3 regions of the Allosphingosinicella flava genome follow, and region 1 is predicted to be linked to each of the others. Evidence: predicted binding sites of a transcription regulator. Region 1 holds the regulator's gene; each other region holds the start of a gene.

Evidence for each region. The regulator LexA, encoded in region 1, represses DNA repair genes until DNA is damaged. The targets are predictions, from matches to a motif close to GTTCCNCNCTTGTTCT.
Region 2: the regulator LexA is predicted to act here: its motif matches at 2,037-2,052, upstream of IC614_RS02340 (ATP-dependent helicase).
Region 3: the regulator LexA is predicted to act here: its motif matches at 1,588-1,603, upstream of IC614_RS11520 (Y-family DNA polymerase).

The regions. Positions count from the first base shown of each region.
Region 1 is NZ_CP065592.1:895,545-898,817, reverse strand. It holds gene ilvC (ketol-acid reductoisomerase) at 1-960, opposite strand, end outside; gene IC614_RS04670 (VOC family protein) at 1,075-1,413, opposite strand; gene lexA (transcriptional repressor LexA) at 1,426-2,097, opposite strand; gene IC614_RS04660 (TadE/TadG family type IV pilus assembly protein) at 2,182-2,586, opposite strand; gene IC614_RS04655 (TadE/TadG family type IV pilus assembly protein) at 2,583-3,050, opposite strand; gene IC614_RS04650 (TadE/TadG family type IV pilus assembly protein) at 3,050-3,273, opposite strand, start outside.
Region 2 is NZ_CP065592.1:458,662-461,934, forward strand. It holds gene IC614_RS02340 (ATP-dependent helicase) at 1-1,941, opposite strand, end outside; gene rsmD (16S rRNA (guanine(966)-N(2))-methyltransferase RsmD) at 2,074-2,616, opposite strand; partial or broken gene IC614_RS02350 (pseudouridine synthase) at 2,772-3,273, opposite strand, start outside.
Region 3 is NZ_CP065592.1:2,250,935-2,254,207, reverse strand. It holds gene glpX (class II fructose-bisphosphatase) at 1-208, shown strand, start outside; gene IC614_RS11520 (Y-family DNA polymerase) at 307-1,587, opposite strand; gene recJ (single-stranded-DNA-specific exonuclease RecJ) at 1,731-3,273, shown strand, end outside.

The sequences.
Region 1 (3,273 bases):
CGTTTCGGCAATCTTTTCCAGCGGATGGCGCGCGGAAGCGGCGCGCGCGGCCTTGAGGCGCGGATAGCCCGCCTTCGCCTCCGCGACCAGCGCGCGGGCGAAGCCGCCGTCCTGCACCTCGGCGAGGATGCGCCGCATTTCGGCGCGGGTGCCGTCGTTCACAATACGCAGGCCGCCGGTCATGGCGCCATATTCGGCGGTATTGGAAATGGCTTCGCGCATGCCGGCGATGCCGCGCGCGACGAGAAGGTCGGCCAGCAATTTCACTTCGGTCAGGCATTCGAAATAGGCGATTTCCGGGGAGAATCCCGCCTCCGTCAGCGTGTCGTAGCCGGCGAGAATGAGTTCGGGGATCGCGCCCCAGAGCACCGCCTGCTCGTTGAACAGATCGGCCTCGCATTCTTCGGCGAAGGTGGTTTCGATCATGCCCTTCCGCCCGCCACCGAGCGCGGCGGCATAGGATAAAGCAAGCGCGCGCGCCTGGCCGCTGGCATTCTGGTGGGCTGCGAAGAGGGTGATGAGGCCGCTTCCGGCGAGATAGTCGTCGCGCAGAGCGGTGCCGGGGCCTTTCGGGGCGACGAGCAGGATATCGAGATCGGCACGCGGCACGATGAGGTCGAAGCGGATGGCGAGGCCATGCGCGAAAATGAGGGCCGCGCCGGGCTTCAGCCGGTCGTGCAGTTCTTGGGTATAAAGATCGCCCTGATATTCGTCGGGAATAAGGATGGCGACGACGTCCGCCCAGACCGCCGCTTCGGCCGGGGCAAATACCTGGAAACCGTCGGTTCGCGCTTGCACGATGCGCGTCGAGCCCGGCTGAAGGGCGACGCGGATGTCGTGAACGCCGCTGTCACGCAGGTTCAGCGCTTGAGCGCGGCCCTGATTGCCGTAACCGATGACGGCGACTTTCTTTGCCTGGATCAGGGCAAGGTCCGCATCCGCATCGCGATAGATGGTCATGACAATCCTCCGATGCGCGACCCGGCCAGACGGAAAGGCCGGAAGGCACGGCATAGACCCGTTGCCCGGCCCGGCGAAAGCCCAGGATCGACAAGCGGGCGAACCTCCGCGGCGTCAGTCGCCGCTCTTCACGACGGCCAGCTCGTTGCCGCTGGGATCGGTGAAATGGAAGCGGCGGCCGCCGGGAAAGGCGAAGATCGGGCGCGTGACGATCGCGCCTTCGGCACGCACCTTAGCGAGCGCCGCCTCCAGATCCGGAACTTCGATCACCGGCAGGGGCGCGGCGGTCGCTTCATCCGGATCGCCCTGGAGGCCGAGATCGACATCGCCAGTCGTCGTCGCCGCGTAAGAGGGGCCGAATTCGGCGAGGCTCCAGCCGAAAGCCTGCTGGTAGAAGGTGCGCGTCGCCGCGATGTCCTTCACCGGCAGCTCGACATAATTGATCCTGGCCATCCGAGCCTCCGGTCAGTAGCGCCGGAGCAGGCCGGCGAGGCGGCCCTGCACGACGACCTGTTCGGGCCGGTAACGCTGCGGATCGTAGAGGCGGTTGGCGGGATCCAGGCGGACCATCGAGCCTTCACGGCGGAAGGTCTTGAGCGTCGCTTCGCTATTGTCGATCAGCGCCACCACGATTTCTCCGTCCCGCGCGGTGTCGGTGCGGCGGATCAGCGCATAGTCGCCGTCGAGAATGCCTTCCTCGACCATGGAATCACCGGACACTTCGAGGGCATAATGCTCGCCCGGGCCGAGCAAGGCGGCCGGAACGGGCAGGCTTTCGGTGCCTTGCAGCGCCTCGATCGGCGTGCCCGCCGCGATCTTGCCGTGCAGGGGAAGCTCGACGATGTCGTTCGCGGCGGCGGGAAGGGCTGGCTTGGCCGCCTGAACGCGCATTGGGGATGCCGCCAAACCCTTTGCCTCCGTCCGCTCCGGCGCCTTCAATATTTCGAGCGCACGGGCGCGGTTGGGCAGGCGGCGGATGAAGCCGCGCTCCTCCAATGCCGAAATGAGCCGGTGGACGCCGGATTTGGACTTGAGCTCGAGAGCATCCTTCATCTCCTCGAACGAGGGCGATACGCCGCTCGCGGCGAGATGATCGTGAATATAGCAGAGCAATTCGTGTTGCTTGCGCGTGAGCATGTCCCGCACTCTCCATAAGGAACGAACGGAGAACGTGTAGGAAACGCAATGATCCCTGTCAAGCGGCTCCGTCGCGGCGCGCCATCATGGCGCCGGCATGCGCTGAAGATAGACGCGGCGGCTCTTTTGCAACAGGATCGGATCCGGGCGGAAAAAACCGAAGTCGAGCTGCACATTATAGCGCATCGTGATTTCCGCATAATCGGCGCCATCGCTGTTTCCATAAGCAAGCGGCGCGATAGTGAGTGCGGAGGGTTTGAGGCCGAACTGGCCGGCGGCGATGCGTGCCTTGATCTGGGCCTCATCGGGACGCGGCCAGAGCGTCGCCTGGCGCGCGCCCTCGGCCAGGGCGTTGTTGAGCCCGGCATTGGCGAAATAGAGCATGCCGATCTGGGGAATGCCGATCAGAAACAGGATGAGAGCCGGGGCGACCAGCGCGAATTCGAGCGTCGAGGCGCCCCGTTCATCGCGGCGAAGCGGGCGGATCATTGGACCCTCATCGTTGCCGTGGCCCGAAGCGGGAAGCTGCCATTCGGGCTGGCGCCGACCGCGCGGGAGACGATGCTGGCGGTGAATTTCGGTTTGTAATAGCCGCGGATCGTCACCGACACGAAGCGCGCCGTTTCCTCTGTGCCGGTGCAGGCGCCGTTGATGCTGGGCTGCTCCACCCGGTTGCATTCGAGCCAGGAGCGGATCGTGACATTGGTTTCATCTTCTCCCGCCACCGCCGCCGCTTCGCGCCGGATAGAGTCCATGGTTGCGCCGACGGTGCCGGCGGTGATTTTTTCGAGGGCGCGATAGCTTGCCTGTTCCAGCTCGAACTTGCGGGCCAGGCCCTCGGCAAGGTCGATGGCGTTCACCAGCACCATCGCCAGCACGGGCGCGGCGAAGGCGAATTCGATCACGCTCGCCCCGCGCTCGTTTGTCCGCAGCCGGTGGAGAAGCCCGCGCATCACCGGACCAGCCGGACCCAGCTTGCGTCGAACGACTTGGCGCCGCCGTCGGAGGGGCAGCTATTGGTGATTTCGGTATTGCCGGTAAAGGTCAGGCGGTTCGCCACCAGCTGGATGCAATTGCTGTCCATGCCGGAATTGCCGTTGAAGGTGAGCCTCTGCTTGGGGAAATAGAAAGCGCCTTCGAGCTTCGAATAGCTGTTGCCGTTGATATAATGGTCGC
Region 2 (3,273 bases), 440 kb from region 1:
CATCGTGGTTTCGCTCGTCACATGCTCGTCCGGCAATTCGGCGACGAAGCGGGAGGGGATCGAGCTGGTCCATTGGCCGTAGATGCGGCGGTTGGCGGCGTGGATGATGAAGCACTTACGCCGTGCTCTTGTGATCGCGACATAAGCAAGGCGGCGTTCTTCCTCGAGGCTGGCGAGGCCGCCTTCGTCCAGCGACCGCTGCGAAGGGAAGACGCCTTCTTCCCAGCCGGGGAGGAAGACGGTGCCATATTCCAGGCCCTTGGCGGCGTGGATGGTCATGATCGTCACCTTCTCCTGATCGCCCGCCGCGTCATTTTCCATGACAAGGCTGACATGTTCCAGGAACGCGCCCAAATTCTCATATTCCTCCATGGCGCGCGTGAGTTCGGTGAGGTTTTCGAGGCGTCCGGCGCTTTCGGCCGAGCGTTCGGCCTGGAGCATGGCGGTATAGCCGCTCTCATCGAGGATGAGGCGGGCGAGCTCCGGATGCGGCAATTCCGCGAGGCGGGAGCGCCAGCGGGCGAAATCGCCGACGAGATTGCCGAGCGCGCGGCGCGCCTGCGGCGTCAGCTCGTCCGTGTCGAGCATCTGCGCGGCGGCGGAGAGGAGGGGCGTTCCGGCGGCACGGGCGAAGCTGTGGATCTTCGCGACCGCCTTGTCGCCGAGACCGCGCTTGGGCACATTGACGATGCGCTCGAAGGCAAGATCGTCGGCGGGCTGGGCGATGACGCGGAGATAGGCGAGGGCATCGCGGATTTCGGCGCGTTCGTAGAAGCGGAAACCGCCGACGATGCGATAGGGCAGGCCGATGGCGATGAAGCGGTCTTCGAACTCGCGGGTCTGGAACTGGGCGCGGACGAGGATGGCGACGTCGTCGAGGCGCTCGCCCTTGCGCTGGAGGGTTTCGATCTCCTCGCCGATACGGCGGGCTTCCTCCGGGCCGTCCCAGACGCCGATCACCTCGACCTTTTCGCCCGCGTCATATTCGGTCCAGAGGGTCTTGCCGAGGCGGGATGAATTCTGCGCGATCACGCCGGATGCGGCGCCGAGGATGTGGGGGGTCGAGCGGTAATTCTGCTCAAGGCGGATCACCTTGGCGCCGGGGAAGTCGCGCTCGAAGCGGAGGATGTTCGCGACCTCCGCGCCGCGCCAGCTATAGATGGACTGATCGTCGTCGCCGACGCAGCAGATATTCTTGCGCTCCTGCGCGAGGAGGCGGAGCCAGAGATATTGGGACTGGTTCGTGTCCTGATATTCGTCGACGAGGATATACTTGAAACGTTGCTGATAGTTTTCAAGCACATCGCGATGCTTCTTGAAAATGGTCAGCATGTGGAGGAGCAGGTCGCCGAAGTCGCAGGCGTTCAAGGTGCGCAGCCGCGCCTGATATTGGGCGTAGAGTTCCGCGCCCCGGCCATTGGCATAGGCTTCGCTTTCCCCGGCATCGATTTCCTCCGGCGTCCACCCGCGATTCTTCCAGCGGTCTATGAGGCCCGCGAGCTGGCGCGCGGGCCAGCGTTTCTCGTCGAGATCGGCGGCAGTGATGAGCTGCTTCAGGAGCCGGAGCTGATCGTCCGTGTCGAGGATGGTGAAGCTGGATTGCAGGCCGACAAGCTCGGCATGGCGGCGGAGCATTTTGGCGGCGACGGAATGGAAGGTGCCGAGCCAGGGCATGCCTTCCACGGCTTCGCCGACAATGCGGCCGACGCGCTCCCGCATCTCGCGCGCCGCCTTGTTGGTGAAGGTGACGGCGAGGATTTCCGACGGCCAGGCGCGGCGCGTGGCGATGAGGTGGGCGAGGCGCGCGGTCAGCGCCGCCGTCTTCCCCGTGCCCGCGCCCGCGAGGACCAGCACCGGACCTTCCGTGGTCAGCACAGCCTCGCGCTGCGGTTCGTTAAGGCCCTGGATATAGCCGGGTTCGCGGGTCTGGAGATCGGTCACTGTCTTGCTTTTCTTGTTCCCCGGCGAAGGCCGGGGTCCAGCCGCTCTACCGGCGCCACTGGGCTCCGGCCTTCGCCGGAGCACAACGAGCATCATGAACAGTTAGGGAACGAGAGCCGCCGACTCAACCGCTCAGTTGCGGCGGAGAAGGTGGATATGCGCTTTTCCGAAGCGGCGTTCGGTTTCGAGCGTGAAGGCTCCGGGGATGGCGATCTCCTCGCCAGCGGTTTCCACGCTGATCCAGCCGCCGGGCGCTACCCAGGCGGGATCGGCGATGCGAACGAGGGCCATGTCGGCGAGGCCCTTGCCATAAGGCGGGTCGAGAAAGACGAGGTCGCGCGGCTGCGAGGGTGGCGCGACATGCTCGACCCCTTGCTGACGAATGTCGGCGCGCTCACGGGCGCCAAAGCGATCGACGTTCGAACGGAGCGTGTCGAGCGCGCTTCGGTCGTTTTCGACGAACAGGCAATTTCTGGCGCCACGCGACAGGGCTTCCAAGCCTAACGCACCCGTGCCCGCGAAGAGATCGGCGACGGCAAGGCCCTCGAAGCTGCCGATGCGGCTGGCGAGCATGGAGAAGAGACCTTCGCGGGCGCGATCGCTGGTCGGGCGGGTGCCGCGGCCTTCCAGGTCGGCCAGCGGACGGCCCCGCCAGGCGCCGGAGATGATTCTCACTTCTTTTTGCCCCTCCCTTGTCTGGCAGGGGTTGGGGTGGGTCGCGAGCTGCGCGAGCGCGGGCGCCATAAGGCGTCCGATCCGGCGTCGAGCCGGACCGGACGCGATCCCACCCTCGGTCCCTCCCTTGAAAGGGGGGGAGGAGTTTTTTTGCTCTCACCCATGCTCTTCTTAAACGCGACAAGGTCGTGCTGGCGGATTTCGTCGACCATTCCGGCGGGCAGGTCGCCCAGATGGAACGGCCCGTAAGAGGTTCGGATCAAGCGCGAGACTTGCAGACCGAGATATTCCAGCACGCGACGCACTTCACGATTCTTGCCTTCGGTCAGCTTCATTTCGACCCAGCCGTTGCGGCCGGTACGGCGTTCGAGATTGGCGTCGATCGCGCCGTAGCGGACCCCCTCGATCTCGACGCCGTGGATCAGCTCTTCCAATTGTTCCTGGCTGACGTCGCCGAACACGCGGGCGCGGTAGGTGCGCTCGACGCCCGTGGAGGGCAGTTCAAGCTGGCGCTTCAGCTCGCCATCGGTGGTGAGGAGCAAGAGGCCTTCGGTGTTCATGTCCAGGCGGCCGACCGGCATCAGGCGCGGCAGGCTCTTGGGCAGGCGATCGTAGATGGTCGGGCGGCCCTTCGGATCGCGGGCGGCGGTGAGGACT
Region 3 (3,273 bases), 1.1 Mb from region 1:
TCTCGACCGCATCTATCATCTGGAAGACCTCGCCAAGGGCGACGTGATCTTCGCCGCGACCGGCGTGACGGACGGCTCGCTGCTGGAGGGCGTCAAGCGCCGCAAGGGCTGCATCACCACCCAAAGCGTCGTGATGCGCGCCAGCACCGGCACCGTGCGCTGGGTAAAAGGCGAGCACCGCCACGAACCAGGCCATCATTGCGAGTAGGACCAGCCTGATCACATGTGCTCCTGCGAAAGCAGGAGCCCAGCGGCGCCGATCGTGAAACGGGACTCCTGCTTTCGCAGGAGCACGTAAAGGACGGCTCAGCACAGAAACTCCGCCGCCTCCGGCACGCGGCTGAACGCGATCTTCACGCCGAGATAATTGAGGTCCAGCCCGCGCTGCGAGGCGAGCGTCACCGTCTGCTTCTTGTAAGCGCGGTTCAATTTGTCGATGGCGGCCCAAAGGAAGGCCTCCTTCTCCTCCCGCGCTTCCGCGCCGGGCGGGGCGAAAAGGTCGGGATCGCGGCCCTGGGTGCGAAAATCGCTGAAATTCACATAGACGGTGCCCATCCGCCCCTTCCACAGGCCTGAGCGTTGCAGCGCCTGGACTGCCTGCACCCACATGACGTCGAGTTCGCGCAGGAAGGTCCAGCTGTTCTGAGACGCCGGAAAGTGGCTCTCAAACTCCAGCCAGCCGCGCGGTCGGAGCGCGATGCCGAGGCTCATGCGGCAGGCATGCAGCTTGTAAAGGCGAAGGCGGCTCGCGGCCTTCAGGGTCAGGGCACGGGCGACGATGCGCGCCTCGGGCGGGCGCTGATGCTCGGGCGAGAGGACGCGGCTGTGGCCGATCATGCTCTTGGCCTTGGGCGCCTCGTCCGGAATGTCGTGGCCGCGCAGGGCGTAAAGAAAACGCTCCCCCACCACCGATCCCCAGATCGCCCGCGCCTGCTTGGGCGGGAGATGCCATAGCTTTTCGAAATCCGTGACCTTCGCCTTGGCCAGGCGGCGCTCGACCCCTTCGCCGATGCCGGGAATGGCGCGGAGCGGCAGCTTGGCGAGGGCATCCGGCAAGCTCTGCGTATGGACGACCTGCAACCCGTCCGGCTTCTCCAGTTCGGATGCCAGCTTGGCGAGCAGGGGGCTGGCGGCGATGCCGATGGAGGAGCGGAGCGCCGGGCCGACATTGCGGCTGATCCCCGCCTTCACCTCCAGCGCCTTGGCGACGGCGGCCTCCGCATTCTGCTCGTCCCGGCTGAGGCGGCAGGCGCATTCGTCGATCGAATAGACGCGCGTCACCGGCAGATGCCGCCCGATCTCCTCCATCAATTCACCATGCACTTCGACATAGCGCTCGTGCCGGGCAGGCCGGATCGCGATGCCGGGGCACATTGCGCGCGCTTCCCGGACGGTCGTGCCGCGCTTGATGCCGAGCGCCTTGGCTTCATAGCTCGCCGCGATCGCGCCGGTATGTTCGGAGGGAAGCGGGATCACCATCACCGGCTTGCCGAAGAGCGCGGGATCGTCATGCTGCTCGACCGCGGCGAAATAGCCGTTGAAGTCGATAAACAGGAATCGCAGCGGATGATCCATATCGAGTCGCATAGAACATAAAGAGAACAGATTTTAGGCATTCCCGCAATTCGGGGCCGCGATTTTTCCACAGCTTTTCGCTGGGAAGGATTCCGTTCCGGCCTGCAATGGCTTAGGAAGAGAGCGTGAACCTCCGCCCCGCTCCATCCGATTTCATGCATGTATGCGGCGTCGCGCGCTCGATATCCGGGCAGCCTTGGCGGTGGCGCGGCGCGGGGTGCGACCCGCTCGATCAAGGTTTCGTGCCGGACGATCTGGTGGCCCAGCTCCTGCTAGCGCGGGGGGTTTCGCGCGAGGATCTGGAGCGGCACCGGACGCCGACCATCCGCGGCTTCATGCCCGATCCGTCGATTTTCCGGGACATGGATAAGGCGGCGGATCGGATCGCCGATGCGGTTCAGGCGCGCGAGCCCGTTACCATTTTCGGCGATTACGACGTGGACGGCGCGACCTCCGCCGCATTGCTGATCCGCCTGCTCCGCGACCTCGGCCTTGAAGCTACGCCTTATATCCCCGACCGGCTGATGGAAGGCTATGGCCCGTCGGGCGAAGCGCTGGTGCGAATCGGCGAAGGCGGCGCGAAACTGATCGTCACCGTCGATTGCGGCGCGCAGGCGTTCGAGGCGCTGGACATGGCGCGGGATGCGGGGATCGAGGTGATCGTCGTCGACCACCATAAATGCGCGAGCGCGCTTCCCAATGCCTTCGCGCTCGTCAATCCCAACCGTTTGGATGAGGAAGCCGACGCCGCCGCGCACGGTCACCTCGCCGCCGTCGGGGTCGCCTTCCTGCTCGGCGCGGCCCTGATCCGGACGTTGCGGCGGCGCGGATTCTTCACGGAACGGCCGGAACCGCGCCTCGTCGACTTGCTCGACATCGTCGCGCTCGGCACCGTCGCCGACGTCGCGCAGTTGAAGGGACTCAACCGCGCCTTCGTGACGCAGGGCCTGAAGGTGATGGCGCAGCGCCGCAACATCGGCCTCGCCGCCCTGATCGAGGTGTCGCGGCTCGACCGCGCGCCGACCTGCACCGATCTCGGCTTCGCGCTCGGCCCGCGCATCAATGCGGGCGGGCGGGTCGGCAAGTCCGATCTCGGCGTCCGCCTCCTCACCACCGAGGATCCAGCCGAAGCGGCGGCGCTGGCCGAGGAACTGGAACGCTACAATCAGGAACGGCGCGCGATCGAGATGCTGGTCTGCGAAGCGGCGGAGGCCGCAGCCGCGGGGCAGGATAATCGCGCCGTCGCCCTGGTCCACGGCGCGGGCTGGCATCCCGGAGTCATCGGCATCGTCGCCGGACGCCTCAAGGAGAAATTGGGCCGGCCCGCCATCGTCGTGGCATTCGACGAAGCGGGAATCGGCAAGGGCTCCGGCCGGTCGATCGCCGGGGTCGATCTCGGCGCGGCGATTCTCGCGGCCAAGGACAGCGGCCTTCTGGTGGCGGGCGGCGGGCATGCCATGGCGGCCGGCCTCACCGTCGCGCGCGACTGCCTCGACGCGCTCGCCGACTTTCTCGACGACCGGCTGGCGGCCGATGTCGCGCGCGCGCGCGACGACCGCGCCCTCCTTCTCGACGCGGTCTTGGCGCCGGGCGGCGTCCATCCCGCGCTTTGCGACGCCCTTGAAGCGGGCGGCCCCTATGGCGCGGGGTGGCCGGGCCCGCGCGTCGCCGCCGGACCGGTGCGGGTCGTCAAGGCCG